4 regions of the Bradyrhizobium sp. ORS 278 genome follow, and region 1 is predicted to be linked to each of the others. Evidence: predicted binding sites of a transcription regulator. Region 1 holds the regulator's gene; each other region holds the start of a gene.
The links. The regulator HrcA, encoded in region 1, represses chaperone genes, less so after heat shock. The targets are predictions, from matches to a motif close to GTTAGCACTCNCNNNNNGNGAGTGCTAAC.
Positions count from the first base shown of each region.

Region 1 (7,663 bases):
GCGCGGCGTCACCGCATAGGCGGCGTCGTCGAGCGAGGCGCGCGCCTTGACCTCCACGAAGGCGACCAGGCCGCGCTTGCGCGCGATCAGGTCGATCTCGCCATGTGGCGTGCGGAAGCGTTTGGCGAGGATGCGATATCCCTTGGCGATCAGCAGCGCTGCCGCGCGCGCCTCGGCCGACAGGCCGGTGCGGAACGCGGCGACCCGCTCCGGCGAGGCGGTCTTCGCAGGCTTTGGCGCTCCGGCGGGCTTGTCGGTGGCGCGGTCAGTCTCCGCCATCGCCCTCTCCTCGGGTCTCCTTGGCGAGCGCGAGCGCCCGCGCATAGACCTCGCGCCGCGGCCGGCGCGACAGCTCGACCGCGTGCATCACCGCATCCTTGACGCTCGATCGCTGCAGCAGCTCGGTGAGCAGCGCATCGACGGCGCCGTCGGTCATCAGCTCGGCATCGCGTGGCGGCGGCCCGATCACCAGCACGAACTCGCCACGCGTCTCGAGCCCGTCGGCTTGCGCCGCGAGCTCCGTCAGCGGTCCGCGCAGAACCTCCTCGTGCAGCTTGGTGAGCTCGCGGCAGATCGCGCCCTGGCGTCCGGTCATCGCCTCGGCGAGGTCGGCCAGCGTCTCCAGCACGCGGCTGCCGGCTTCGAACAGCACCAGTGTCGCGTCGATCCGCGAAAGCTCCGCCAGCCGCGTGCGCCGCGCCTGCTGCTTGGCCGGCAGGAATCCTTCGAAGAAGAAGCGGTCTGTCGGCAGCGCCGCGACGCTCAGCGCCGCCAGCACGGCTGACGGGCCGGGCAATGCGGTCACCGCATGGCCGGCCTCACAGGCGGCGCGCACCAGCTTGTAGCCGGGATCGGAGATCAGCGGCGTGCCGGCGTCAGACACCAGCGCGATGGCGGCGCCCTCGGCGAGGCGCTGCAGGATCTTCGGCCGGACGGCCTCGGCGTTGTGCTCATGATAGGCGGCGAGCTCCGCGCCGAGGCCGTAGCGCTCGGTCAGCCGCCGCGTGATGCGCGTGTCCTCGCAGAAGATGATATCGGCGCCGGCCAGCGTTTCGAGCGCCCGCAAGGTGATGTCGCCGAGATTGCCGATCGGCGTTGCGACGAGGTGGAGGCCAGGCCGCGTTCGCTGCGCCGCAATGCAATGTCCCGCCACCAGATAAGTCCATGTGGTGGAAGATTTGCCGTTGTCCGGCGATGCGTTCGGGATTGCCTTGGCGCCCATCCGCATAATCTAAAGGCGCGGACCGGGGATTGCCACCGAGGAACGATCGTGCGCCGAAATTGAAGATCCGTAGCGCCGCGGGGTTTCAACGTTCATCGGAGATTCAAGTGCGCGGCCGCATTCCACCACACGGCCGCGAACGGGGGATAGTGCGTGTAAAACGTCGATTTGATCGCAGGTGTGGCCCTGACAGCCTTTTGTTTTGCTTAACTATTCGTCGACAATATGAGTCAAATCGCACAGGCCTCGGGGCGTGCGAATGGGGAACTTCTGGCCGGTGACGGCCGAGCGAAGAGATGCCATGACTGGCCCGCGTCATCCCAAGCCAGATGCCAAGCCGGGAGCCCCCATGGTTGCCCGGCGGACGGCGCTTGGCCTGATCCTCGGCGCGCCGCTGGTGTCGGCCTGCTCCAATGTGCAGCAGGGATTCAATCCGTTCGAGCAGCCGACCGCGCCGTCCGGTCCGCCGCAGCAGCCCGCCGTGGCCGGCAATGGCCAGGTGAAGGTCGGGCTGATCCTGCCGCTGTCGGCCTCCGGAAACGCCGGCGTCGCGGCGCAGTCGATGAAGAACGCGGCCGAGATGGCGCTCGCCGAGTTTCAGAACCCCAACATCCAGCTCTTGATCAAGGACGACGCCGGCAGCCCCCAAGGTGCACAACAAGGTGCGCAACAGGCCTGCGACGAGGGCGCCGAGATCCTGCTCGGCCCGCTATTCGCGGGCTCGGTCCCGGCAACGTCCCAGGTGGCGCGCACGCGCAACATCTCGGTCATCGCTTTCTCGACGGATTCCAGCGTCGCCGGGCGCGGCGTCTATCTGCTCAGCTTCCTCCCGGAGTCCGATGCCAGCCGCATCGTCGACTACTCGGCCAGCGTCGGCAAACGGTCGTTCGCGGCGCTGCTGCCGGACAATCCCTACGGCACCGTGGTGGAAGGGGCGTTCAAGACCGCGGTCAGCCGGCGCGGCGGACGCATCGTGGCGTTCGAGAAATATGCCGGCGACCGCACCGCGGCGGCGCGCGCGGTCGCGCAGTCGCTCGGTGGTGCCGATGCCCTGCTGCTGGCCGATGATGGCGAGTCGGTCGTTGCGACCGCGGACGCGCTCACGGCCGCCGGCGCCAATCTGCGCAACATCCAGCTGCTCGGTACCGGGCTGTGGGACAATCCGCGCGTCTACAACAGCGCCAGCCTGCAGGGCGGCCTCTATGCGGCGCCGGATCCCTCGGGCTTCCGCGCCTTTGCCGGTCGCTATCGCACGCGCTTCGGCGGCGATCCCGTGCGCACCGCGACCTTGGCCTACGACGCGGTGGCGCTGGTCGCCGCGCTCGCGCGCACCCAGGGCGCGCAGCGCTTCGCGCCTGACGTGCTCACCAATGCCTCCGGCTTTGCCGGCATCGACGGCCTCTTCCGCTTCCGCAGCGACGGCACCAATGAGCGCGGGCTAGCCGTGATGCGCGTCGGCTCGGGCGGCGGACAGGCGGTGGCCGGCGCGCCGAAGAGCTTCAGCGCGACGTAGATCGTTCAGCGTGGCTGGTTCGGCGGTCGGGGCAATCTCGTACCTCACGGAATGCTGCTGCTCCTCACCCTGAGGAGCCCGCCAAAGGCGGGCATCTCGAAGGGCGAGGCCCCAACTGGACCTCATGGTTCGAGACGCGCCGCGAGCTTGCAGGTTGCGCGATGGTCCGCATAGGAGGCGCGGCGCTCCTCACCATGAGCGGCAAGAGCCGGCGGCACAGCACACCGACCATGAACACGCCGAGAGGCGTGTTCATCAGGAGGGTCGGGGTTCCGACACCGGCGCGGCATGATGAGCCACGCCTTTCCACAGCTCACGCGGCGAGATCGGCGACGACGGCGTCGAGCACGGGGAAGCCGTCCTGGGTGACGCGCAGCCGGCCGTCCGGCTCCACGGCGATGGCGCCCTCCTCGCGCAACAGCGCAATGCGGCGCGGATCGAGCGTACGTCCGGCGATCGCGGCATAGCGTCGGGGATCGATGCCCTCGCTCAGGCGTAGCCCCATCAGCAGGAATTCGTCGGCGCGCTCCTCGCTGTTGAGCAGGTCGTCGGTCATCACGCCGTGGCCGTTTGTCTCGACCCGCATCAGCCAGGCTTCCGGCCGCTTGTCGGTCGCGGTGGCGTGGCGGATGCCCTCGATATCGAGCCGCCCGTGCGCGCCCGGACCGATGCCGGCATATTCCTGGCCGCGCCAGTAGACGAGATTGTGCCGGCACTCCGCGCCGGGACGCGCATGGTTGGAGATCTCATAGGCCGGCAGGCCATGGCGGGCGCAGATCTCCTGCGTGACGTCGTACAGCGTGCGCGCCAGGCCCTCGTCCAGCGTCTTCAGCTTGCCGGCGGCGTGCAGCCCGAAGAACGGCGTGCCCTCCTCGATCGTCAGCTGGTACAGCGACAGATGCTCGGCGGCTTCACCGATCGCGCGCGTCAGCTCCTCGGTCCACATCGCAGCCGTCTGGTCGGGCCGCGCATAGATCAGATCGAAGGAATAGCGCTCGAACGCGCCCCGCGCGATCGCCACCGCTTTCATCGCTTCTTCTGCGGTGTGCAGTCGTCCCAGCATCTTCAGCGACGCATCGTCCATCGCCTGGACGCCGAGTGAGACACGGTTGACGCCGGCCGCACGATAGCCTGCAAAGCGCGTGGCCTCGACGCTGGTCGGGTTGGCTTCGAGCGACACCTCGACATCGGGGGCGACGTGCCAGTGTTTGCCGATGGCATCGAGAATGGCGCCGACGGTCTGCGGCTGCATCAGCGACGGCGTGCCGCCGCCGAGAAAGATCGAGCTGACGGTGCGCGGCCCGGTGCGCGCCGCAGTGTTGGCGATCTCCTGCGCGAAGGCGCGAGCAAAACGGTCCTGGTCGATGGCGGCGTGGCGGACGTGGCTGTTGAAGTCGCAATACGGACATTTCGACAGGCAGAACGGCCAGTGCACATAGACTCCGAACGCTTCGCTCTCAGCGCTGCTCAAGACAGATCTCCGCGAGCTTCACGAAGGCGCGCGCCCGGTGCGACAGGCCGAGGCCGAGCGGCGGCAGCCCGTGCTTCTCGATGCTGGTCATCTCGCCGAAGGTGCGGTCGTGGCCGTCAGGGAGGAACATCGGGTCGTAGCCGAAGCCGGCCGTGCCGCGCGGAGGCCAGACCAGGGTGCCGTCGACGCGCGCCTCGACCTCCTCGATGTGGCCGTCCGGCCAGGCCACACACAGCGCCGAGACGAAATGCGCCGTCCGCTTGTCGGCGGTGACAGCGCCGCGCTCCTGCAGCAGCCGCTCGATCTGCGCCATCGCGGCCCCGAAATCCTTGCCCGGACCGGCCCAGCGCGCCGAGTAGATGCCCGGCGCGCCGTCGAGCGCGTGGACGACGATCCCGGAATCGTCGGCGAAGGCCGGCAGCTGCGCGGCCTCTGCGGCCGCGACGGCCTTGATCCGCGCATTGGCCTGGAAGGTGTCGCCGGTCTCCTCCGGCTCGCCGAGTCCGAGCTCGCCGGCGGACACCGCCTCGACGCCGTGGGGCGCCAGCAGCTCGCGCATCTCGACGAGCTTGCCCGCATTGTGGGTCGCAATCACGAGGCGCCCGGTGATCTGGCGGTGGGAACTGCTCACGCGACCGCCATCTTCTGCAGGTCGACCAGCCGGCCGACGCCCTTGCGCGCCAGCGCCATCAGCGCGAGGAACTCGGCCTCGCTGAACGGGGTCTTCTCGGCGGTGCCCTGCACCTCGATGATGCGGCCGTCGCCGGTCATGACGAAATTGGCGTCGGTCTCGGCCTCGGAATCCTCGGCATAGTCGAGGTCGAGCACCGGCGTGCCGTTGTAGATGCCGCACGAGACCGCGGCGACGTTGGTACGCAGCACCTCGGTCTTGATCATGTTGCGCGCCTTCATCCAGCGGATGCAGTCGGCCAACGCCACCCAGGCGCCGGTGATCGAAGCGGTGCGGGTGCCGCCATCGGCCTGCAGCACGTCGCAATCGACCGTGATCTGGCGCTCGCCGAGCGCTTCCAGGTCGATTGCGGTGCGCAGCGAGCGGCCGATCAGGCGCTGGATCTCGACCGTGCGGCCGGTCTGCTTGCCGGCTGACGCCTCGCGGCGGGTGCGCTCCAGGGTGGCGCGCGGCAGCATGCCGTATTCGGCGGTGATCCAGCCGCGGCCCTGCCCCTTGAGCCAGGGCGGCAGCCGGTCCTCCAGGGTCGCGGTGACCAGCACATGGGTGTCGCCGAACTTCACCAGGCAGGAGCCCTCGGCGTATTTCACGACGCCTCGTTCCAGGCTCACGGCCCGCATTTCGTCCGGTGCACGGCGGCTCGGCCGCATGGGTTCTCTCCGTGAAAAAGGCAATGGACCGATTTGACCGGCCTTGTAGGAGCCGCGACCGGCAGCGGCAAGGGCTTAATCAAGGGCTTAACCGGGCGCGAATCACGCCACGCGCCGCCCGCAAGATCGGCTTGCCACCGGGCCGCCGCATGGCCAAATTATATGCAGATGGGTGAGGAGGATATCTGGTGGCCCACCACGATCCGATCAACCTGATGACACCGCCGGCGGGGCTGGCCCAGCTCAACGAGCGCTCGCGCGAGATCTTCCGGCAGATCGTCGAGAGCTATCTCGCGACCGGCGAGCCGGTCGGCTCGCGCAACATCTCGCGGCTGATCGCGGTTCCCCTGTCGCCGGCCTCGGTGCGCAACGTGATGGCCGATCTGGAGCAGCTCGGCCTGATTTATGCGCCGCACACCTCGGCCGGCCGGCTGCCGACCGAGGCAGGCTTGCGGTTCTTCGTCGACGCCCTGATGCAGGTCGGCGACATGACCGAAGCCGAGCGGCAGTCGATCCAGAGCCAGCTCGCCGCAGTCGGTCGCGCCCAGTCGGTCGAGGCCGCGCTGGACGAGGCGTTGACGCGGCTGTCGGGGCTTACCCGTGCGGCCGCCGTGGTGCTCACCGCCAAGTCCAACACCCGGCTGAAGCACATCGAGTTCGTGCGGCTGGAACCGGAGCAGGCGCTCGTCGTCCTGGTCGGCGAGGACGGACAGGTCGAGAACCGCGTGCTGACCTTGCCGCCCGGCGTGCCCTCGTCGGCGCTGACCGAGGCCTCCAACTTCCTCAACGCGCGGATCCGCGGCCGCACTTTGGCGGAAGCGCGGCTGGAGCTCGAGACCGCGCTGGCGCAGGATCGCGCCGAGCTCGATCAGCTGACGCAGAAGGTGATCGCCGCCGGCGTGGCGAGCTGGTCCGGCGGCGACAGTGACGATCGCCAGCTGATCGTACGCGGCCACGCCAATCTGCTCGAGGACCTGCATGCGCTCGATGACCTCGAGCGCGTCCGGCGGCTGTTCGACGATCTCGAGACCAAGCGCGGCGTCGTCGATCTGCTCGGCCGCGCCGAGAGCGCCGAGGGCGTGCGCATCTTCATCGGCTCGGAGAACAAACTGTTCTCGCTATCCGGCTCGTCGACGATCGTTTCGCCTTATTCCGACGCCACGGGTCGTATCGTCGGCGTGCTCGGCGTCATCGGTCCGACCCGTCTCAACTATGCCCGGGTCATTCCGACGGTCGATTATGCCGCGCGCCTGCTCAGCCGCCTGATGGGCGGCTGACATCCGACATGGTTAACCCGGCGACAGCGCCGCCGGCGCGATCGTCAGGTCGTGCTTGATTTTCGTGGTTCAAAGCACGATATCCCGCCCGACATTCCCAGAACCCGCCGAACTTGCGAGAAGTCTGTCCATGACCGATCCCGACCTGCATCAGAACGATCCGGAAAACCCGGCGCAGGCCAGCGAACCCGTCGTCTCGAAGCCCTATATCATGCCCGACGACCCCGAGACCGGCTCGGCTGAGGCCTATGCGAAGGAAGCGGCCGAGGCGCGTGACAAGATGCTGCGCACGCTGGCGGAGATGGAGAACCTGCGCAAGCGGACCGCGCGCGAGGTCGCCGATGCGCGGATGTACGGCATCACCGGTTTCGCCCGCGACGTGCTCGACATCGCCGACAATCTGCAGCGCGCGCTCGATGCCGTGCCGGCCGAGACTCGCGCCAATGCCGATGCGGGCCTGAAGTCGCTGATCGAGGGCGTCGAGCTCACCGAGCGCTCGCTGCTCAACACGCTGGAGAAGAACGGCGTCAAGAAGTTTGATCCGACGGGACAGAAGTTCGATCCCAACTTCCAGCAGGCGATGTATGAGGTCCCCGATCCGTCGGTGCCATCCGGCACCGTGGTGCAGGTCGTGCAGGCCGGCTTCATGATCGGCGAGCGCGTGCTGCGCCCGGCGTTGGTCGGCGTCTCCAAGGGCGGCGCCAAGGCGGCGCCCGCCGCGAGCAACGACCAGTCGAACAGCGCGGCCTGAGGCCGCTGGCTCCATCAGTTCATGCGACACGGGGCGCCCATCCAGTTCGGATGCGGCGCCCCAAGCGTTTTTGAACCTGGGCGTGTCG
Region 1 is NC_009445.1:183,871-191,533, reverse strand. Features, by position in the region: gene BRADO_RS00855 (YraN family protein) at 1-279, opposite strand, end outside; gene rsmI (16S rRNA (cytidine(1402)-2'-O)-methyltransferase) at 266-1,222, opposite strand; gene BRADO_RS00845 (penicillin-binding protein activator) at 1,524-2,735, shown strand; gene hemW (radical SAM family heme chaperone HemW) at 3,049-4,206, opposite strand; gene rdgB (RdgB/HAM1 family non-canonical purine NTP pyrophosphatase) at 4,193-4,837, opposite strand; gene rph (ribonuclease PH) at 4,834-5,547, opposite strand; gene hrcA (heat-inducible transcriptional repressor HrcA) at 5,736-6,824, shown strand; gene grpE (nucleotide exchange factor GrpE) at 6,955-7,575, shown strand.

Region 2 (7,663 bases), 1.3 Mb from region 1:
GACAGGCAGCGGCAGCTACCATATGTTGGTGGGCGAACGAGGATGCTGAGCAATGCTGGGAACTGACGTGTCCGACCTGACCACGACCGCGGCGGATGCCGCGTCGCAGGGCCTGTCGATCGTTATCCCCGTCTACAACGAAGGCGCGGGACTGACGGCGCTGCATGAGCGGCTGAACACGCTCGCCCGCACGCTGCGGCAGCGCTTCGGCTTGGCTTGCGAGCTCGTCTATGTCGACGATGGCAGCCGCGACAACACGCTGGCGATCGCGCGCAACCTGCAGGCCGATGCGCTCGACGTGCAGGTGGTGTCGCTGTCGCGCAATTTCGGCAAGGAGGCAGCGCTGATGGCCGGCCTCGATCATGCCCGCCGTGGCGCCGTGCTGTTCATGGATGGCGATGGGCAGCATCCGCCGGCGCTGGTCGAGCAGCTCGTCACGCACTGGATCAAGGACGGCTATGACGTCGTCTATACGGCCAAGGCACATCGCGACAACGAGCCGTTCCTGCGCCGCGTCGCCGTGCATGGCTTCTACGCGCTGATCAACTGGGGGGCGCGGCAGAAGATTCCGGAGGATGCCGGCGACTTCCGCCTGCTGTCGCCGCGCGCCGTTGCAGCACTTCGCCAGCTGCCGGAGCGCAACCGCTTCTTCAAGGGCCTCGCCAGCTGGATCGGCTTCCGCCAGATCCGCGTCGACTACGAGCCCGCCGCACGGGCACACGGCGTCACGACCTTCAACGTGACGAGCCTGCTCGGCCTGTCGATCGAAGGCCTGACCTCGTTCTCGGTGGCGCCGCTGCGTTTCGCCAGCCTGCTCGGAATCCTGCTCGCCTCAGCCGCCTTCCTGTTCGGCCTCTCGATCCTGTGGGAGACCTTCACCACCGGCAAGTCGGTGCCCGGCTATCCCTCGCTGATGGTCGGCCTGATGACGATCGGCGGCGTGCAGCTGATCATGATCGGTATCATGGGCGAATATATTGGCAAGATCCTCTCCGAGCTGAAGGCGCGGCCGATCTACTTCGTCGCCGAGCACAGCGAGAAGCGCGCCACCTTGGACGCGCGCAGCGACGGCGAGAGGAACGCCGCCGAATGAGCGAGGCGCCGCACCGGCGCATCTGGCTGTGCGCGGATGACTATGGCATCAGCCCCGGCGTCAACAAGGCGATCCGCGACCTGATCGCCCGCGGCCGCCTGAACGCGACCTCGGTCATGACCGTCGGCGCGGCGATCGGACGCGACGAGGTGGCCGAGCTGACCAAGGTCGCCGCCGACAGCCCGCGTTGCGCCATCGGCCTGCACGTCACGCTGACCGCGCCCTTCCGGCCGCTGACGATGCATTTCCGTCCCGCCGAGGGCGGCATGTTCCTGCCGTTTCCCAGGCTGCTGCGCGCAGGGCTGCTGCGCCGCCTCGATCCGGAGATGATCCGCGCCGAGGTGGCGGTTCAGCTCACCGCCTTCGGCGAGCTGTTCGGCCGGGCGCCGGATTTCGTTGACGGGCATCAGCATGCCCAGCTGTACCCGCAGGTGCGCGAGGGTTTTCTGGCCGCCGTCAAGGAGGCGGCGCCGTCGGCCTGGGTCCGCCAGGGCGGCCGCAACCTGCCGCTGATGCAGCGGCTCGCGGCGCCAAAGGCGCTGCTGCTCGACGTACTGAGCGCGCAATTCCGCCGCCACGCCGCGCGCGCCAGAATCCCCTTCAACCCCGCTTTCGCTGGCGCCTACGATTTCACGAAAGCCTCCGACTTCGGGGCGCTGATGGACGGCTTCCTGAACGACCTGCCGGAGGATGGACTGGTGATGTGCCATCCCGGCTTCGTCGACGACGTCCTGATCGAGCTCGATCCGCTGACCGTGCAGCGCGAGCACGAGCATGCCTATCTCGCCGGCGAGCACTTCCCGGACCTGCTCGCGCGCCGCCAGATGACGCTGGCCTGAACCTTTCGCGCCAGCGGCGAACAAAATGCCGGCTGGCCGCGTTTGCGTCGCAAGCCCGGCAGACGCTTTGTCGCATACGGAAATTTAATCCGCAGCCCAACTAGCCGCACCACAAAGTCCCCCTAGATCTTGGCCGCGCTTCGCCGGAACAAGGCCAAGCGGCAGGAGAACCACATGACACCGCAAGAACGCCAACTCATCGACGATCTGTTCGACCGGCTTGCCAAGTTGGAGAATGCGCCGCGTGATCCGGAGGCTGCCGCCGCCATCGCCCGAGGGCTGCAGCAGGCGCCCAATGCCGCCTATGCGCTGGTGCAGACGGTGCTGGTGCAGGACGAGGCCTTGAAGCGCGCCAATGCGCGGATCGAGGAGCTGCAGCACGCTCAGAGCGCGCCGCAGGCGCAGTCCGGCAGCTTCCTGGATTCGATGCGCGACAGCATCTTCGGCTCGACCGGCAACCGTGGCTCGGTGCCGAATGTGCCGCCGCCGTCCCCGAGCCGGCCGGTCTGGAACAGCGGCCAGGCGATGCCGCCAGGCTATCAGGGCCAGCCCGGCTATCCCGGCCAGCCCGGCCCTTATGATCAGGGCGGCTTCGGCCAGCCGCGCGGTGGCGTGTTCGGCGGCGGTGGCGGTTCGTTCCTGGGTACGGCCGCGGCTGCGGCGGCCGGCATGGTCGGCGGCTCGCTGCTGCTCGGCGGCATCCGCTCGATGATGGGCGGCGGCTCGCATCAGGCGTTCGGCGACACCACGATCATCGAGGAGCGTGGCGGCGGTGCCAGCCCGTGGGGCGGCGACGCGTCCAGCGGCTCGCTGGCGCGTGACGCCGGCCTCGACGATATCGGCCGCTCCGGCGACGGCGGCAGCCGCGCCGGCCTGTTCGACCAGGCCAATTACGACGACAGCGGCAACGACAGCGATCCCGCCGATTTCGACGGCGACGACGGCTATGGCGGCGACGACGACGGCGGCAGCGACTACGCCTGAGGCCCTCTCACACCACGGAAGGAAAAGGCCGCCCCAGGGGGCGGCCTTTTGCTTGATGGCCGGGATGACGGAGCGAGACCTAGAGCACGATGACCCGGGTGCCGACATTCACGCGCGTATAGAGGTCGATGACGTCCTCGTTGCGCATCCGGATGCAGCCCGACGACACGTTGGTCCCGATCGTCCAGGGCTCGTTCGAGCCGTGGATCCGATAGAGCGACGAACCCAGATACATCGCGCGGGCGCCGAGCGGGTTCTGCGGTCCGCCCTCCATGTGGCGCGGCAGATCGGGGCGGCGCGCCAGCATCTCCGCCGGCGGCGTCCAGTCCGGCCATTCGCGCTTGGCCGAGATCGTCTTCACGCCCGACCAGGTGAAGCCGGGCCGGCCGACGCCGATGCCGTAGCGCAGCGCCCTGCCCTCGCCCTGAACCAGATAGAGGAACTTGTTAGGTGTATCGATGACGATGGTCCCCGGCCGCTCCTTGCCGTCATAGTCAACGACCTGTTTCTCGTATTTCGGGTCGAGCGGGCGCTGCGTCTGATCATACGCCTCCTCGTCCGGGTATCCCTGCTGGGGCACGGCGCCCGGCGCGGCCTGCGGCGGCCCGTAATAGGACGGCTGCTGCTGATACATCGGCTGCCCCGGCGGCGGCGCGCCGCGGCCGCCTTGCTGATCGCCGAACAGGAATTCGATGAAGCCGCCGCCCATCCGCGAGCGTTCGACATAGGCCGTGCGCACCGGCGCGCTCTGCGGCGGCGGCCCGCTATAGATCACCGTCGGCTGCTGAAATCCCGCCTGAAATCCCTGGGCCGCAGCCCGGTCCAGACCGCAAGAGAAGACGCATGCGCCGGCCAGCAGCGCTGTAGGGACTAATCTGAACATCGACGTACTCTGTACTGTTTCGTCTGGAGATCGTTCGTCGCACGAGGCCAGCAGGCCGTCGCTTATCGTCAATAAAGAGCAAAACCCGCTCGCTTTGGTAAACGCGGGCCCTTTCGGGATTCACCATTGCTGCATGCGGACGCGGATTTGGTAGCTAGCGTTACTATTGAGTGAAGCCCTGGGATGATGGTTAACCGATCCTGTCAGCACACGAGATCGCGGCGCCTGCGCCAGTTCCTGGCGTGAACGCGATGTTAAATAGGCACAGCTTAGAACTGAGCGCAGCAAGAGGTCAGGGATACTATCATGGCTGTTCGCAAGCGTTTCCGTATCGAAGAAGCAATCGTCGGCCATATGCCGGAGCCCGACTTCGTGGGCGGCGAGATCGGCCCCAACCACAAGGAAATCATGGACGAGCTGCGCGCCATCCGCGCCCAGATGGCCAACGCCATTCGCAGCGGTGGACACAGCACGGCCGCCGCAGCCATCGAAGAGTCTGCCCAGCGCGAGGTCGCCGAGGCGCGCGCGCTGCTCGAGACCTATCGCGCGCAGATCGAGCAGTGCGAGAAGCTCAAGGTCGAGCTCGACCTGATCCACGACGCGATCAACCGCACCAAGGGCGAGATCGCCACTCTCCACGCCAAGAGCTTCAACGGCGAGGAAATGGCCAAGGTCAATGGCGAGCTCGGCGCCGTCGTCGGCGGCACCGAGCAGGCCACCCAGCAGATCCTCGAGGCCGCCGAGGCGATCGACCAGGCCGCCAGCGCACTCGGCAAGGTCGACTCCGCCGACCAGCAGAAGATCTTGAGCGAGGACATCCAGGAGCGCGTGGTCTCGATCTTCGAGGCCTGTAACTTCCAGGACCTGACCGGCCAGCGCATCAACAAGGTCATGACCACGATGAAGTTCATTGAGCACCACATCGTGGTGATGATGGACATCTGGGGCGGCGTCGACGCCATCAAGGCGCATGTGCCGCCGATCGTCGACACCCGCGAGGGCGACGCCAAGCTGCTCAACGGTCCGAAGATGGACGGCGACATCGGCCACGCCTCGCAGGACGACATCGACGCGATGTTCAACTGAGCGGCGATCCGCCTTCACACCCGACAAAAACGCCGGCGATCCGCCGGCGTTTTTCATGGATGTCCTCACGTCTCGACATACGCCCGGATCTCAGGCGCGCGGTCCGCAGCGGACATAGACCATGGTCTGGTAGCGGGTGGCAGCATCCTTGTCGACGAAGCGGGTGATCAGCACCCGTCCGTCGAACGAGATGACCTCGCGATCCTGCTCGCCGGCCGGCGGTCCCGCAGGACCGATGTAGTTCTTGCCGCTGGCCGAGCCCTTCAGCCGCAGTTCCTGCGGGGTCGCCTGGTCGGCCAGATGCATGATCACGCCGCCGGATTGTCCCTGGCCGATCGTATAGGGCTGCTTGCACTGCGCCAGCGCCATCTTCTCGGTACGGGCGCGGTCATTGGGATTGTTGTAGGCGGCAAGGCCCCACTTCCCCACGAGATCCTCAGCCCGAATCGTCGCCGGAACCTCCGGCTCGATGGGCGCCTCGGTCTGCTGCATGGGAGACGACGGCGACAGGCTGAAGCCCGTGCACGCTCCCAGAAGCATCGTGAGCGCTGACGCGACACCGAAATTGGCGATCGGTCGCGCGCACCGTGAACTCGTCATGGCATCCCCTTAAGGAACAAGAACGTGGCTGCCCCACCCGGCAACCAAGCGCAAAACGCGCGTCAGAGCAACGACGTCGGTTGACGACGCCGCTCCACTAACATGTCTCGCCCAGGACAACATCCCCTGAACAGCCTGAACAATGGCTTAACCATCCGGCCCTTGCTTGACAGGAACAGCGGCAAGCCATATTCCGGCGATGGCCTTTAGCACTCGGAGGGCACGATTGCTAAAGCCCCGAGTCACATGGTCCCACCTGGGCGCCAAATGTGGCCGGATTCAGAAATCCCGGACAATCACCGTTACCAAAGCACCCGCAAAGGGACCTGTCATGGCCAAATCGAAGTTTCGTCCCCTGCATGATCGCGTCGTGGTTAAGCGCATCGACGCCGAAGAGAAGACCAAGGGCGGCATCATCATTCCCGACTCCGCCAAGGAAAAGCCCTCGCAGGGCGAGGTTGTCGCCGTCGGCCCGGGCGGCCGTGACGAGAGCGGCAAGCTGATCCCGATCGACGTCAAGGTCGGTGACCGCGTGCTGTTCGGCAAGTGGTCCGGCACCGAGGTCAAGCTGGACGGCGAGGAGCTCCTCATCATGAAGGAGTCCGACATCATGGGCGTGGTCGCCTGATTCGAACCGTCTGATCCGAAACGCCTGGGGCGGCCACAGCGGCCCCAGGCGATAGCGCTTTTACAACCTCGCTCAGGCGGCAGACGGGCGTTCACGCCCCTGGCCTGCCGAGGCCCACATCCAGGAGAGTTTCAAATGGCAGCCAAGGACGTCAAATTTTCTGGCGACGCGCGCGACCGCATGCTGCGCGGCGTCGACATTCTCGCCAACGCCGTCAAGGTGACGCTCGGCCCGAAGGGCCGCAACGTCGTCATCGAGAAGAGCTTCGGCGCTCCGCGCATCACCAAGGACGGCGTCACCGTCGCCAAGGAGATCGAGCTCGAGGACAAGTTCGAGAACATGGGCGCGCAGATGCTGCGTGAGGTCGCCTCCAAGACCAACGACCTCGCCGGCGACGGCACCACCACCGCGACCGTGCTCGCCCAGGCCATCGTCCGTGAGGGCGCCAAGGCGGTTGCCGCCGGCATGAACCCGATGGACCTCAAGCGGGGCATCGACACCGCGGTGGCCGCCGTCATCAAGGACATCGAGAAGCGCGCCAAGCCGGTCGCGTCCTCCGCCGAGGTCGCCCAGGTCGGCACCATCTCCGCCAACGGCGACGCCGCGATCGGCAAGATGATCGCCCAGGCGATGCAGAAGGTCGGCAACGAGGGCGTCATCACGGTCGAGGAGAACAAGTCGCTCGAGACCGAGGTCGACATCGTCGAGGGCATGAAGTTCGACCGCGGCTACCTGTCGCCGTACTTCGTCACCAACGCCGAGAAGATGACCGCCGAGCTCGACGACGTCTACGTGCTCTTGCACGAGAAGAAGCTGTCGGGCCTGCAGGCCATGCTGCCGGTGCTCGAAGCCGTCGTGCAGTCGGGCCGTCCGCTCCTGATCATCGCCGAGGACGTCGAGGGCGAGGCGCTGGCCACCCTGGTCGTCAACCGCCTGCGTGGCGGCCTCAAGGTCGCCGCCGTCAAGGCGCCGGGCTTCGGTGACCGCCGAAAGGCCATGCTCGAGGACATCGCGATCCTGACCGGCGGTCAGCTGATCTCGGACGATCTCGGCATGAAGCTCGAGAACGTCACGATCAAGATGCTCGGCCGCGCCAAGAAGGTCGTGATCGACAAGGAGAACACCACGATCGTCAACGGCGCCGGCAAGAAGGCCGACATCGAGGCGCGCGTTGGCCAGATCAAGGCGCAGATCGAGGAGACCACCTCGGACTACGACCGTGAGAAGCTGCAGGAGCGCCTCGCCAAGCTCGCGGGCGGCGTCGCGGTGATCCGCGTCGGCGGCGCGACCGAGGTCGAGGTCAAGGAGAAGAAGGACCGCGTCGAGGACGCCCTCAACGCGACACGCGCCGCGGTGCAGGAAGGCATCGTCCCCGGCGGCGGCGTGGCCCTGCTGCGCGCCAAGAAGGCGGTCGGCCGCATCACCAACCCGAACTCGGACGTCCAGGCCGGCATCAACATCGTGCTGAAGGCGCTGGAGGCTCCGATGCGCCAGATCGCCGAGAACGCCGGCGTCGAAGGCTCGATCGTGGTCGGCAAGATCCTCGAGGA
Region 2 is NC_009445.1:6,335,167-6,342,829, forward strand. Features, by position in the region: gene BRADO_RS28425 (glycosyltransferase family 2 protein) at 53-1,093, shown strand; gene BRADO_RS28430 (ChbG/HpnK family deacetylase) at 1,090-1,932, shown strand; gene BRADO_RS28435 (DUF2076 domain-containing protein) at 2,107-2,916, shown strand; gene BRADO_RS28440 (L,D-transpeptidase) at 2,996-3,799, opposite strand; gene BRADO_RS28445 (protein phosphatase CheZ) at 4,106-4,885, shown strand; gene BRADO_RS28450 (hypothetical protein) at 4,976-5,485, opposite strand; gene groES (co-chaperone GroES) at 5,817-6,113, shown strand; gene groL (chaperonin GroEL) at 6,249-7,663, shown strand, end outside.
Region 2: the regulator HrcA is predicted to act here: its motif matches at 5,691-5,719, upstream of groES (co-chaperone GroES).

Region 3 (7,663 bases), 2.9 Mb from region 1:
AAGACGGATTTCATCAAGCGTGTCGTCGGCGTCGGCGGCGACCGCGTCCAGATGAAGGAGGGCATTCTCTTCATCAATGACAAGGCGGTGCCGCGCGAACGTCTCCAGGACGTCGTCGGCACCGACGCTTGTGGCGGCGGAGCGACCGAACGCGTCAAGCGCTGGCGCGAGATCCTGCCGAACGGCGCGAGCTACGAAACGCTGGATTGCGTCGACCATGGCTATTTCGACAACACCAGCGCATATGTCGTTCCGCCGGGGCATCTGTTCATGCTCGGCGACAACCGGGACAACTCCACCGACAGCCGAGCTGCAATGGGCTTCATTCCGGTGGAGGACGTGATCGGCCGTGCCGCGATGATCTTTTTCTCCGCTGCGGAGGCCAAACAAGGCCAGCCCAGCAGGTTGCGCACCGATCGGATCGGGACGACGGTGCGCTAGGCTAGATCAGCGCGGCGCCGTCGCCGACGATGATCGCGAAGCGATCGGACAATTCGGCGAGCGCGACCTGATGCACCGACGCCGCCGGCAGTGTGCCGCCATGGCCGTCCGGGAGGTCGCGTGTCGCACAGCTCTCGGCATCGATGGTCAAGCGCCAGCCGAGATCGAGCGCCGCCCGCGCCGTCGACGACACGCACATATGAGTCATGAAGCCGGCGAGCACGAGGTTCTTGCGGCCGGCGGCGGTCAGCAGGGTCTGGAGCTCCGTGCCGGCGAAGGCGTTCGGCAGCGTCTTCTCGACGACCGCCTCGCCACCCTGCGGCTCGACGGCCTCAACGATCGCACCCCGCGGCGCGCTGCGGTCGAACAGGCTGCCCGCATTGCCGCGATGGGCGACGTGGATGATGACGCTGCCGGCGGCGCGCGCTCGCGCCAACAGCCGGGCGGCCTGCGCGATCGCAGCCTCGACCTGCGGCAGCGCCAGCGGGCCCTCGCGATATTCGTTCTGGATGTCGATCAGCACGAGGCAGGATTCGGCGAGCTTGGGCAGCGTCAGATCGGCGCCTGATAATTCGAGCAGAGTTTTGGGGGTGGTCATGATGGGATGCTCCGTGATCAGGTGGCATCACCTTAGCTGGCGCGGCGCCTGCGGCAACGCAGGAGCTTGCAGCCGCTGGCTGCGGAATTGCAGGCACGTCCGCTGCCGTGATACGCTAGGGGGATGAACTGGGACGATCTGCGGATCATCGCGGCGGTGCGCGACGGCGGCAGCTATGCCGGAGCCGGCAAGCGGCTGCGCATCGACGAGACAACCGTCGGCCGGCGGCTGGCGCGCATCGAGGCTGCGCTCGGCGTGCGGCTGTTCGAGGCGGTCGACGGCATGCGCAGGCCGACGCCAGCTTGCGAGACGGTGCTGGCGCATGTCGAGGCGATGGCGCAGCACGCTGCCGACATCACGCGCATCGGGGCCGCGCAGGCCGGAGTGAGCGGCCGTTTCCGTATTGCTGCCACGCCAGGGGTCGCTGAGACGATTCTGGCGCCGCGCCTTGCGGCGGTTCTGACCGCGCATCCGGGCCTGCGACTGCAGCTCTTGACGGCGAGCGGCAATGTCAGCTTTTCGCACTGGCAGGCCGATTTCGCGATCCGGCTGCGCAAGCCCGAGAAGGGCGATTTCACCATCACCCGGCTCGGCAGCATCGGGCTTTATCTCATCGAGCCGGCAAGCGCGGCACCGAGCCTGGTCTGCGCCTATCCGGACGAGCTCGATGCGATTCCCGAGCAGCAGGCCTTGAAGCAGCGCAAACTGATCGATGCCGCGCGCTGCGTCACCGACAATGTGCGGGTGATGTCGGAGGTGTTGCGCAGCGGACGGGCTGTCGCCGTGTTGCCCGAACATGCCTGCCGCGATCTGTTCGGCGATGCATCGCTTCGAGTGACGCAACTACCCAGGCGCCGCGACGTCTGGCTGCTGGTGCAGACGCATTTGAAACGCGATCCGGCGGCACGCGTCGTGATCGATTGGCTCCGAAGTTGTTTTGTGGACTACCAGGCGCGGGAGTGACCAGCTCGTAGCCCGCATGAGCGAAGCGATTTGCGGGGTCATCGACACGGCTCGTGAGGCCCCGGATGTCGCTCCGCTCATCCGGGCTACAGACGATCAGACGCAGCGTGGCTTGGGGATCGGTAGGGTGGGCAAAGCGGCCGCCGCCAGGCGGCGGCGTGCCCACCATCGTGCGGCGAACACAACGGCAAGACGGTGGGCACGGCGCGCAACTGCGCACCACAAACGCACGGCGTGCCAGGCGCCTTTGCCCACCCTACACACGCCAGACGTGTAGCCCGCATGAGCGAAGCGATTTGCGGGGTCACCGACACGGCTCGTGAGGCCCCGGATGTCGCTGCGCTCATCCGGGCTACGCGCTGTGCCCAGCGCAAGCGGGCGAATTCCCGCACAAACGAAAACCCCGGCATTGCTGCCGGGGTTTTGCAACGATCAGATGGAAGCCGGACTTAGAAGTCCATGCCGCCCATGCCGCCGCCCGGAGGCATCGCGGGGCCGGCGGCGGCCTTCTTCGGCAGCTCGGCGACCATCGCCTCGGTCGTGATCAAGAGGCTCGCCACGGAGGCGGCGTTCTGGATCGCGGTGCGCACGACCTTGGTCGGGTCGATGATGCCCTTGGACACCATGTTCACGTAGTCGCCCGACTGCGAGTCGAAGCCGTAGGCATACTGCTCCTTCTCGAGGATCTTGCCGACGATGACCGAACCGTCCTCGCCCGCGTTGATGGCGATCTGGCGGGCCGGAGCGGAGAGCGCCTTGCGGACGATCTCGACACCGGTCTTCTGGTCCTCGTTCTTGGTGCGGACACCCTTGAGCTGCTCGGAGGCACGGAGCAGGGCGACGCCGCCGCCCGGCAGGATGCCTTCCTCGACAGCCGCGCGGGTCGCATGCATCGCGTCGTCAACGCGATCCTTGCGCTCCTTCACCTCGACCTCGGTCGCGCCGCCGACGCGGATCACCGCGACGCCGCCGGCGAGCTTGGCCAGACGCTCCTGCAGCTTCTCACGGTCGTAGTCCGAGGTGGTCTCCTCGATCTGCGCCTTGATCTGCGCCACGCGCGCCTCGATGTCGGCCTTCTTGCCGGCGCCGTTGACGATCGTGGTGTTCTCCTTGTCGATCATCACCTTCTTGGCGCGGCCGAGCATGGAGAGGTTGACGTTCTCGAGCTTGATGCCGAGGTCTTCCGAGATCGCCTGGCCGCCGGTCAGGATCGCGATGTCCTGCAGCATGGCCTTGCGGCGGTCGCCGAAGCCCGGCGCCTTGACGGCGGCAACCTTCAGGCCGCCACGCAGACGGTTCACGACGAGCGTAGCCAGAGCCTCGCCCTCGACGTCCTCGGCGACGATCACCAGCGGCTTGCCGGTCTGCACCACGGCCTCGAGCAGCGGCAGCAGCTCGTTCAGCGACGACAGCTTCTTCTCGTTGATGAGGATGTAGGCGTCGTCCATCTCAACGCGCATCTTGTCGGCGTTGGTGACGAAGTAGGGAGAGATGTAGCCGCGATCGAACTGCATGCCCTCGACGACGTCGAGCTCGGTCTCGAGCGACTTGGCTTCCTCGACGGTGATGACACCCTCGTTGCCGACCTTCTTCATGGCGTCGGCGAGGAACTTGCCGATCTCGGAGTCGCCGTTGGCGGAGATGGTGCCGACCTGGGCGATCTCGTCGTTCGACGTGACCTTCTTGGAGTTCTTGACGAGATCGGCCACGACCGCCTCGACCGCGAGGTCGATGCCGCGCTTCAGATCCATCGGGTTCATGCCGGCGGCAACCGCCTTGGCGCCTTCGCGCACGATGGCCTGGGCCAGCACGGTCGCGGTGGTGGTGCCGTCGCCAGCCGCGTCAGCGGACTTCGAAGCGACCTCGCGCACCATCTGTGCGCCCATGTTTTCGAACTTGTCGTCGAGCTCGATCTCCTTGGCGACGGTGACGCCGTCCTTGGTGATGCGCGGCGCACCGAACGACTTGTCGAGGACGACGTTGCGGCCCTTCGGACCGAGCGTGACCTTCACGGCATTGGCGAGAATGTCCACGCCGCGCAGCATGCGGTCGCGGGCTTCGACGCCGAACTTTACGTCTTTCGCTGACATATTGGGTTTCCCTGAGTTTTGATCGAGGTCCTCGTCCCGAGGAGCCCGCGCACGTCGCGGGCGTCTCGAAGGACGAGATGAGGAGGTGGTTGAGGCCTCATCCTTCGAGACGCCGGCTGCGCCGGCTCCTCAGGATGAGGATCGACAGCGCTTAAGCGGCCTTCTTCTTGGCGCCGGCGTCGGTCAGGACGCCCATGATGTCGCTTTCCTTCATGATCAAGAGCTCTTGGCCGTCGATCTTGACCTCGGTGCCCGACCACTTGCCGAACAGCACGCGGTCACCGACCTGGACGTCGAGCGGGACCAGCTTGCCGCTCTCGTCGCGGGCGCCGGGGCCCACCGCGATCACTTCGCCCTGCGAGGGCTTTTCCTTGGCCGAGTCGGGGATGATGATGCCGCCAGCGGTCTTCTCTTCGGCGTCGATGCGCTTGACCACGACGCGGTCGTGAAGCGGACGGAAAGCCATACAGTCCTCCTAAGCTATTGAGGCGATTGTCAGTTTCTGGAAATTTGGCAGTCGGTGCCGGCGAGTGCCAGCACGCGGGCTGGATTTAGGGGAGAGTTTTCAGCCGGGCAAGGCCTTGTAGCAGAAAAATTAGCAGTCAACTTCGCGCTCTGCCAAAGCGTTCCGATAGCGTTAACGAGCGCAGAACGAACCGCGAAACCCCGTATTAGCACCTGGGCTAAGTGGCTGCTAATGCAGCATTTTTCAACATGCCGTTAAACATTTAAGCTTGAGATGCGTTCAGGACATGCGTCACATTTCTTTTGCAGTGAGCGCATCTTTGCCGGGTGGCTCCATCCCGGTTGGCCACGCGGACATGCGCTCCAGAAACGGAGGGTTGGCATGGTGTCGAGGGTTGAGGTTTCCGAGGACTTTCGGAAACAGGTGCTGGGTTACGGGCTGACGACCGCGCAGATCCTGTATCGGATGCCGGACCATCGCTCGCTGCTGCAGACCTATGTCTGGCAGAACTACGACCTGTTTCCGAAATTTCCGGCGCTGCAGGATTTCCTGGCGTTCTGGCAGGAGAAGATCGAAGGCCCGCTGCACTCGGTGACGGTGGCGCATTCGAAGCTGATCAAGCCGGCCGAGCTGCGCGCCGTGGATGGCGTGTTCAGGCTGCATTGAGTTGCCGTAGCCCGGATGAGCGCAGCGACATCCGGGTTCAACGATGCCGCGCGTGAGAACCCGGATGTCGCTGCGCTCATCCGGGCTACGCGTTCGCTGACAGCTATGACACCGGTGTCATTCCGGGCTCGTGCTGCGCACGCCCTGGAATGACGAGCATTTGTGGAGCGTCTGCGGAGTTCTTCCAATCTGTGATAGCCTTGGGCGCGAGGACCACCAGGGAGAGCGCCATGGCCAGGAAGAGCCGCAGCACCAATTCAGCATCTCGCGCCGCCGCCAAGGCCGCGCCAAGTAAGACCGCAAAGACCAGGCAAGCGGCGAAGACCCTCGCCAAGACTGTGGTCAAAACGCCCGCCAAGCCGGGCAAGGCGGCCGCGCCGTCCGCGCGCAAGGCGCTTGTCAGCAAGGGTCGCACCATTTCGGCGCCGCGACGGCCGAAGCAGAAGATCGCGATCAGCCATCACCGCGAGGCTGACTTCAAGGCCGACGGTCTGCGCGCCTACGCGCATTATCGCGACCTCGGCATTGCCGCCGCCACGCACGGGCTCGCCCGTGCGCATGTCATCCGCATGCTGCCGCCGTGCAATCCGCAGGAGGTCTCCAAGCTGCACATCCATGCCGTGGATTTCCAGATGGTCTATGTGCTCAAGGGCTGGGTGAAGAGCTATCTCGAAGGCGTTGGCGAGACGCTGATGACGGAGGGCAGCTGCTGGACGCAGCCGCCGAAGATCCGGCACATGATCCTCGACTATTCCGACGACGTCGAGCTGCTCGAAGTGATCCTGCCGGCCGATTTCAAAACGGTCGAACTCTCGACGTAAAGCCGACAGAAACGGATGGAAACATCGTCGCGTGATGGCGGCGGCCGTCGCGCGTGTGTGTTGACGTCCGGTCTCGCGTCACGGAGACGGACGGGCTGGCGACGAATGCGGAAGGTCGCGTTCGGCGCGGGCTTGTGTAAGGCGTATCCGTCCCGTTGCCGTCCTTCGTCGTCCAATACGCTCCCGCGAGCAGGCTCGCACCGCGGATCCGCGCGCCAGGGCAGTCCGGCTCCGCCGGCGAATGCTTCGATCGAGCCCAGGATCAGGCCCAGGCGCATCGCGAGGACATCGACTGGCTCCGCGCCATCGCGGTGCTCGCGGTCGTCGGCTTCCATTTCGAGGCGCCGGCGATCTTCGGCGGCTTCGTCGGCGTCGATATCTTCTTCGTCATTTCGGGCTATCTGATCACCGGCCTCATCGCGGCCGAGATGGCCCGAGGGCGATTCTCGTTCGCGGGCTTCTACGAGCGCCGCGTGCGGCGGCTGTTGCCGGCCCTTTACGTCATGGTGGCGTTCGCGGCGATCCCGGCGGCCAGCGACCTGCTGAGCTCGGAGCGCACCGAATTCTTCCGCTCCGCGGCCGCCGTCGTCACCTTCACCTCGAACGTCTTCTTCTGGCTGCGGGCCGGCTATTTCGATCATGCTGCCGTGGAGAAGCCGCTGCTGCATACCTGGTCGCTCGCGGTCGAGGAGCAGGTCTACCTGGTGCTGCCGGTGCTGGTCTGGGCGGTGCTGCGGCTGGCGCGTGGCCGCCGATTCGTGCTGCCGCTCACACTGGCGCTGCTCGCTGCGGCCTCGTTCGTGCTGAGCCTGTTGTTGATCAGCGGCCACGCGTCCGTGACCGCGTTCTTCCTCAGTCCGCCGCGGGCCTGGGAGTTTCTGCTGGGCGGGCTGGTGGCCGTCTCGGGCCTGCCGGCGCCGCGCCCGGGTCTGACGCGGGGCGCGGCGCGTACGCTGGCGCTGTTGCTGTTGGCCATCCCGATCCTGTCGCTGCGTCCCGGATCAGGCTTCCCCGGCGCCAACGCGCTGGCGCCGTGCCTCGGCGCGGCGCTGTTCCTGTGGAGCGGAGAAGGTGTCCCCAACTCGGCGCGAAGCCCGTTGTCGCCGCTCAGTGCAGTGGCGTTCGTCGGCCGCATCTCCTATTCGCTGTATCTCTGGCATTGGCCGCTGTTTGCCTTTGCGCGCTTTGCCAAGCCGGGCCTCGCGCTCGACGGCGGCGAGCGGGCAGTCCTGTTCGCGCTGACGGTCGCGGTGGCCACCTTGTCCTGGCGCTATGTCGAGCAGCCCTTTCGCGAGCGCCGCCTCGTGCCGACGCCGCGCGCCGCCTTCGGCCTCGCCGCGCTGGCGAGCGTGATCCTGCTCGTCGGGAGCGCCATCGGCCTGCTGCGCAGCGACGCCGCCTCCGATGCCGATCGCGCGGCGCAGCGCCTCGACGCCTACAACACCTATGACATGAAGCCGGTCTATCGCTACGGCGCCTGCTTCACGACGCCCGACGGGCGCGTCGCCGAGGACTGCCTGCGCGCGGACACAGGCAAGACCAACATCCTGCTGTGGGGCGACAGCTTCGCCGCACATGCCTATCACGGCCTCAAGCTGCAGCTCGATCCTGATCGCGT
Region 3 is NC_009445.1:3,091,104-3,098,766, forward strand. Features, by position in the region: gene lepB (signal peptidase I) at 1-441, shown strand, start outside; gene BRADO_RS13555 (cysteine hydrolase family protein) at 443-1,039, opposite strand; gene BRADO_RS13560 (LysR family transcriptional regulator) at 1,163-2,002, shown strand; gene groL (chaperonin GroEL) at 2,452-4,092, opposite strand; gene groES (co-chaperone GroES) at 4,244-4,558, opposite strand; gene BRADO_RS13575 (usg protein) at 4,940-5,224, shown strand; gene BRADO_RS13580 (cupin domain-containing protein) at 5,455-6,045, shown strand; gene BRADO_RS13585 (acyltransferase family protein) at 6,201-7,663, shown strand, end outside.
Region 3: the regulator HrcA is predicted to act here: its motif matches at 4,602-4,630, upstream of groES (co-chaperone GroES).

Region 4 (7,663 bases), 2.7 Mb from region 1:
TGGCCGGATCGATCACGCCGGCCTGCACCAGGTCCTGGTACTCGCCGGTCGCGGCGTTGAAGCCCCAGCTGTAGCTGTCCTTCTCCAGGAGCTTGCCGACCACCAGCGAGCCGTCGTCGCCGGCATTCTGCACGATCTGGCGCACCGGCACCTGGATCGCGCGCCGGATGATGTCGACGCCGGCTTTCTGGTCGGCGTTGGCGGTCTTGACGCCGTCGAGCACCTTGGTGGCGCGCAGCAGCGCGACGCCACCACCGGGCAGGATACCCTCCTCCACCGCCGCGCGCGTGGCGTGCAGCGCATCGTCGACGCGGTCCTTGCGCTCCTTGACCTCGACCTCGGTGGCGCCGCCGACCCGGATCACCGCGACGCCGCCGGCGAGCTTGGCCAGCCGCTCCTGCAGCTTCTCGCGGTCGTAGTCGGAGGTGGTCTCCTCGATCTGCAGCCGGATCTGCTGCGTGCGCGCCTCGATGTCCTTCTTCGCGCCGGCACCGTCGACGATCGTCGTGTTCTCCTTGTCGATCACGACCTTCTTGGCGCGGCCGAGCATCGACAGGGTGACGTTCTCCAGCTTGATGCCGAGATCCTCGGAGATCGTGGTGCCGCCGGTGAGGATCGCGATGTCCTCCAGCATGGCCTTGCGGCGGTCGCCGAAGCCCGGCGCCTTGACGGCCGCGATCTTCAGTCCGCCGCGCAGCTTGTTGACCACCAGGGTCGCCAGCGCCTCGCCCTCGACATCCTCGGCGACGATCAGCAGCGGCTTGCCGGACTGCACGACGGCTTCGAGCAGCGGCAGCATCGTCTGCAGGCCCGACAGCTTCTTCTCGTGGATCAGGATGTAGGGATCCTCGAGCTCGACCCGCATCTTCTCGGAGTTGGTGACGAAGTATGGCGAGACATAGCCGCGGTCGAACTGCATGCCCTCGACCACCTCGAGCTCGGTGTCGAGGCTCTTCGCCTCCTCCACCGTGATCACGCCCTCATTGCCGACCTTCTGCATGGCTTCCGCAAGGAAACGGCCGATCTCGCTGTCGCCATTGGCCGAGATGGTGCCGACCTGGGCGATCTCGTCGTTGCTGGTGATCTTCTTGGCGTGCGCCTTGAGGTCTTTCACAATCGCCTCGACCGCGAGATCGATGCCGCGCTTGAGGTCCATCGGGTTCATGCCGGCGGCGACAGACTTCGCGCCTTCCTTCACGATCGCCTGGGCGAGCACGGTGGCGGTGGTGGTGCCGTCGCCGGCGAGATCGGCGGTCTTCGAGGCCACTTCGCGCACCATCTGCGCGCCCATGTTCTCGAACTTGTCCTCCAGCTCGATCTCCTTGGCGACCGTCACCCCATCCTTGGTGATGCGCGGCGCACCGAACGATTTCTCGATCACGACGTTGCGGCCCTTGGGACCGAGCGTGACCTTGACGGCATTGGCGAGGATGTCGACGCCGCGCAGCATACGGTCGCGCGCGTCGGTGGAAAACTTCACGTCCTTGGCAGCCATGTTCATCGTCTCCTTGTCTACCGATGACTGTCAGTTTGAGGGATCACGCGGCTTTCTTCGCCGCGACGGGGGCGTCGACGATGCCGAGCAGGTCGCTCTCCTTCATGATCAGGAGATCCTTGCCGTCGATCTTCACCTCGGTCCCCGACCACTTGCCGAACAGCACGCGGTCGCCGGGCTTGACGTCGAGCGGCACGAGTTGTCCCTGCTCATTCCGCGCGCCGGGACCGGCGGCGACGATCTCGCCCTCCTGCGGCTTCTCCTTGGCGGTGTCGGGAATGATGATGCCGCCCTTGGTCTTCTCCTCGGCATCGATACGGCGCACGAGCACGCGGTCGTGCAATGGACGGAAATGCATGCACATCCTCCTTTACAGATCAGCGATGTCATAAGCCTCGGGTCCCATGAGGCCCCCGGGCGAGCAACGACCTAGGAAAGCCGAGATTTTCGTTCAAGAGGGTCACGCAAAATTTTTGGCACTCGGCAGGAACGATTGCCAGGTCGGCTCTTGACCGCGGCAGCCGTCCTGACCAGTTCTACGGGTGCCAAAATCCGCCCCCTTCCGTCGAGGAAAACACGATGCAGCTTCTGCGTTGTACCCGGCCTTTGGTCCTGCTGCCGGCGATCCTGCTCTCCCTTCTGTATGCCCCTGCCCTCGCCCAGATCCCGGATCTCAAGCTCGGCCGCGTCCCGACGCTGGCGCCGCTGGTCAAGGAGGTGACGCCCGCCGTCGTCAACATCTCGGTCGAGGGCAAGGTCCGGCAGGACAATCCGCTGTATCAGGACCCGCTGTTCCGCGACTTCTTCGACGTGCCGAAGCAGGTCGAGAAGCAGATCAGCGCGACCGGCTCCGGCGTCATCGTGGATGCGCAGCGCGGCTACGTGATGACGGCCAACCATGTCGTCGAGCATGTCACCAGTGCCCAGATCCGAACCAAGGATGGCCGCAAGTTCTCCGCTCGCCTGGTCGGACGCGATCCCGCCACCGACATCGCACTGCTGCAGATCAAGGACCCGACCGAACTGAAGGCGATCGCGCTCGGCGACAGCGATGCGCTGGAGGTCGGCGACTTCGTGATCGCGGTCGGCAATCCCTTCGGCCTGGGACAGACCGTCACCTCCGGCCTCGTCAGCGCGCTCGGACGTACCGGGCTCGGCAAGCAGGGCTATGAAGACTTCATCCAGACCGATGCCGCGATCAATCCCGGCAATTCCGGCGGCGCGCTGATCAATCTGCGCGGCGAACTGGTCGGCATCAACACGGCGATCATCTCGCCCGGCGGCGGCAATGTCGGCATCGGCTTCGCTGTGCCGATCAACATGGCCCGTCGCGTGATGGAGCAACTGGTCGCGAACGGCCGCGTCGATCGCGGCCGCATCGGCGTCACCCTGCTCGATCTGGATTCGGCGGCGGACGGCCTTGTCGTCGGTGCCCGCGTCGCCGACGTGGCAGCCGGCTCGCCGGCGGAGCGCGCCGGCCTGCGCAAGGGCGATGTCATCGTGAAGGCGAATGACATGCCGGTGCGCAGCGCGACCCAGGTTCGCAATCTCATCGGACTCACGCCGGTCGGCCAGCGTGTCCGCCTTGTGTTCGAGCGCGACCGTGCGCTCGGCAACGCGACGGTCGAGGTCGCGCCGATCGCAGAGGAGCGCGCCCGCGTGCGGACGTCGGGTTGAGGACGGCTCGGTGTTCAGCCTGGACGGCGTAGATTCGAGTTAAATTTTACCGTCCATCAAGCATGCAGCGAGACGCTGATACCTCCCTAAAGACCTGTTAAGTGCCTTCGCGCTTATTGCAACCCCGCGGAGGTATTGAAATGCGGGGTGATGGTCTGGCTTTCAGTCTGCCACGCTGGCGCGTGACGCGCTGGCTGGCAGACCCGGGATATCCGGTGTCACCGGACATCCGCCTTGCATTGATCGGCGAGCTATTCGGCTGCTGGTCGGTGTTCGCCGGTGGCGCGATCAACACCGTCGCCGTGGCGGCCGCACTGGCGCTGCGCACGCCGACCATGCTTTTCATCAGCTGGCTCGTGATGGAAGTCGCAATCTGCCTGTCGCGGCTGATCGTGATGATCATCGCCTATCGCCGCGCGGGCGCGGGGATCTCGACACCGACCGACATCCACATCCTGCTCGCGGTGGGCTGGAGCGCCAGCGTCGGCTTTGGCGTCGGCATCAGCCTGGGATCCGGCGACTGGATCGCGGCGTCACTGACCTGCATCTCCTCGGCCGCGATGGTCGGCGGCATCTGCTTCCGCAATTTCAGCGCGCCACGTCTCGTCGGCACGATGATCCTGTGCAGCATCGGCCCGGTCATCCCCGGCGTCGCGCTGTCACGCGAGCCGCTGCTATTTGCGATGTACCTGCAGATGCCGGTGTACTTCCTCGCGATGACCGGCGCCGCCTTCCGCCTCAACAAGATGCTCGTCGCCGTCATGCATGCCAAGCGCGAGAGCGACGAGCAGGCCCGGCGCGATCCGCTCACGGGCTTGAAGAACCGCGCTGGCCTGATCGACGCGCTGCAGAGCCGTCTCGATGGCAAGGTCTCCGGACAGCGCGGCTTCGCCGTGCTCTATCTCGATCTCGACGGCTTCAAGCCGGTCAACGACACCTTCGGCCATGCCGCCGGCGACGAGCTGTTGAAAATCGTCGGCCGGACGCTCAAGGACATCGTCGGGCCGTCCGACGTCATCGCCCGGATTGGCGGCGATGAGTTCGTTGTGCTCTCCACCTCCACCGATCCAGCGCTTGATCACGCGCTCGCGCTCAGCGAGCGCCTCATCGAGGCGATGACCGCGCCCATCCTCTTACCGGGCGGCGCGCGCGTAGACATCGGCATGAGCATCGGCATTGCCGCTGCGCCCGATCACGGCATCGAGCCGGAGTCGCTGCTGTTTGCGGCGGACGCCGCGCTGTATGAAGCCAAGGCGAGCGGCAAGTCGTGCTGGAGACTGGCCTCCGCGGAGGCCAATCTCGCGGCGCTGCGCAAGGTCGCAGGCCGCCAGCTCACGACGAGGCCGGTCGAGACGGCGGCCTGATGTCGGCCTAGGCAGCCGAGGTGAGCCAACTGTCGAAATCGATCGCACCCAGCCGTGCCGTCCCGAGCGGTGTCAGCGACTGGTCGTCGATGGCGGCGCCGAAATAGCCTGCCTTCGGATCGGCAACCACCTCCCGGCCATCGCCCGCAGCCCGCAAATGCCGCGAGACGAAGCTGGCGAAAGGCTGCTTGTCAGGACCGGCAACATCGATCGTCGCATTGAGTGGCACCTGCACGGCGACGTCGGCAAGCGCCGCGGCGACATCATCGGCTGCGATCGGCTGGAACAACGCCGAGGGCACGACGACCTTTCCATCGACCGCGCCTGCATCGGCGATGCCGCGGACAAACTCGAAGAACTGCGTCGCCCGCACGATGGTGTAAGAGAGGCCGGACGTCTTGATCACCTGCTCTTGCGCGACCTTGGCGCGGAAATAGGCCAGATCGGCCATCCTGTCGGTGCCGACGATCGACAGCGCGACGTAGTGCTTGATGCCGGCGGCCTTGCCCGCGGTGACCAGGTTGCGGCTCGAACGCTCGAAGAAGTCGAGCACCGCCGCCGGGCTGAAATCCGGCGCATTCGACACGTCGACGACGACTTCGGCGCCTTCGAGCGCACGGCCAAGGCCCTCGCCCGTCACGCTGTTCACCCCGGACTTCGGTGACGCCGGCACGGCGTCATAACCTTGCGCGACAAGCCGCGCCACCAGCTTCGATCCGATCAGCCCCGTGCCGCCAATAACGACGATCTTCATTGTTTTGTCTCCTGATGAGTTCGAGTCTCACGCCTGCACGAAGGCAAGCAGGTCCGGATTGATCACCTCGTGGTGGGTGGTGCACATGCCGTGGGGAAACGTCTCGTAGACCTTGAGCCTGCCACGCTTCAGAAGCTTGACCGACAGCCGCGCGGACGCGTCGATCGGAACGCTCTGGTCGTCGTCGCCGTGCATCACCAGCGTGGGCACGTCGATCTTCGACAGATCGTCGCTGAAGTCAGTTTCCGAGAACGCCTTGATCCCATCGTAATGAGCCTTGGCGCCGCCCATCATGCCCTGACGCCACCAGTTATGGATGACGCTGTCCAACGGCGTCGCGCCCGGGCGGTTGAAGCTGTAGAACGGGCCAGAGGGAAACTCGGTGTAGAACTGCGTCCGGTTGTCGGCGAGCGCCTTGCGCAATCCGTCGAACACCTCGATCGGCAGTCCCAAGGGATTGCCAGGAGTCTTGACCATGATCGGCGGCACCGCCCCGATCAAGACGAGCTTGGCCACGCGCCCCTGCGGCTGACCATGACGCGCGACATAGCGCGTCGCCTCACCACCGCCCGTCGAGTGACCGATGTGGACAGCGTGGCGCAGATCCAGGCGCTCGACGACAGCGGCTGCGTCGGCCGCGTAATGGTCCATGTCGTGATCATCGCTGACCTGCGCCGAGCGCCCATGGCCGCGGCGGTCGATCCCGATGACGCGATAGCCGTTCGCGAGAAAGAACAGCATCTGATTGTCCCAATCGTCGGAGCACAGCGGCCAGCCATGATGGAACACGATCGGCTGCGCCGTCTTCGGACCCCAGTCCTTGAAAAAGATGTCGACGCCGTCTCGGGTCGTCACAAATGCCATCGTCGCTCTCCTGCCATGATCAGCGGGGCGCCCGACATTGGGCGCGACGACAGTAGTGTTGCCTGGACGGCGCTGCCGCTCTTGCCTCGGACCGGCTCGAATTGTCCAAAACCGGCGTAGGTGTCAGTGAGCGTCCTGCGCGGCAGCGCGTCTGATCGCCGCACGCCCCTTCGACCGGCGCCAGCGGTCCGGACTGGTCCCGACCAGCCGCGTGAAGGTCCGGGTGAAGTGGCTCTGATCGGCGAAGCCGACTTCCAGGGCGATCATCCCCAGACTGAGCTCGCCCTGCACAAGCAGATCACGCGCCCGCGCGACCCGGCGCTGCAGCAGCCATTGATGCGGAGCCACGCCGACCGACTTCTTGAAAGCTCGTGCGAAGTAGCTCGGCGACAGATCGAACTCCGACGCGATGTCCTGGAGCAGGATGCTGCCGGAGAGCCTGGCCTCGATCAGATCGCAGGCACGGCGCACCTGCCAGGCGGCGAGCCCGCCCGGCAACAGCGGTGCCGGTTCGCCGGAGCCGCCGTATGTCCGCACGACATGGGCGACGATCGTCATCGACAGATGATCGACGAACAGCCGGTTGGCCTCATCAGGTCGTCCCAATGCCTCGCTCATGGCATGGCTGAGATGCCGCATGACCGGATCGTCGACGCCCACCGCCGGCTCGTAGGACAATTCACCGACGGACGCGCTGAACATCTCGCGCGCCGTGCCCTCGATGACCTCGCGCGACAGACGGTAGAAGATCGAATGAAACGGCTTGTCGATGACGTAGCAGGGCGCGCGCTTCATGTCGTAGAGATAGGTGCCGCCGGCGAAGATGTCCTTCTTTGCAACGGTTCGCCCATTCTCCCAGCATTCGCAATCGGGATAGTCGCGAAACTTCACGCTGACCATGTAGGCATCGTCAAGCGGCAGCGGATGGGACAAGCCTTTTTGCGGATCGTCGGACCGGCATTCTGCGGCTTCAAGCACACTGTCGGCGAACGCACGGGTGACGAGCGTCGGGGCCTGTTCGAGCCGCAGGCCCGCCTTCAATCGCTTGCCAAAGATCTCGGTTTCGACCATCAGCCCTTTCCTGCCGATCAAGGTTGTATGGTACCCTGACCGGGCGAGAAAGGGCTTCTCTGTCGCACCCCCTCACAACATCGTCAGCGACCGACTGGCAGTCTTCAAGACGCGGCCGCGAGAGTTCCTTGGCTAACGCGGCATCTCCGCCAGCGCTGCGAGGATGCGGGCCCAGGAGCGGATGCCCTTGTGGTAGCTCTTGAGGTCGTACTTCTCGTTCGGCGAATGGATGTTGTCGTCGTCGAGACCGAAACCGACCAGGAGCGAGTCGAGGCCGAGCGTCTTCTTGAAGTCGGTGACGATCGGGATCGAGGCACCTGAGCCCATCAGGATGGTCTCCTTGCCCCACTCCTCGGTCAGCGCCTGCTTGGCGGCGGCGAGCGGCTTCATGCTCCAGTCGAGCGCGATCGCGGCACCCGCCGAGTGATCGCCGAACTC
Region 4 is NC_009445.1:2,890,318-2,897,980, reverse strand. Features, by position in the region: gene groL (chaperonin GroEL) at 1-1,495, opposite strand, end outside; gene groES (co-chaperone GroES) at 1,539-1,853, opposite strand; gene BRADO_RS12635 (trypsin-like peptidase domain-containing protein) at 2,075-3,172, shown strand; gene BRADO_RS12630 (GGDEF domain-containing protein) at 3,313-4,536, shown strand; gene BRADO_RS12625 (SDR family oxidoreductase) at 4,544-5,290, opposite strand; gene BRADO_RS12620 (alpha/beta fold hydrolase) at 5,318-6,154, opposite strand; gene BRADO_RS12615 (AraC family transcriptional regulator) at 6,278-7,225, opposite strand; gene BRADO_RS12610 (M20/M25/M40 family metallo-hydrolase) at 7,358-7,663, opposite strand, start outside.
Region 4: the regulator HrcA is predicted to act here: its motif matches at 1,968-1,996, upstream of groES (co-chaperone GroES).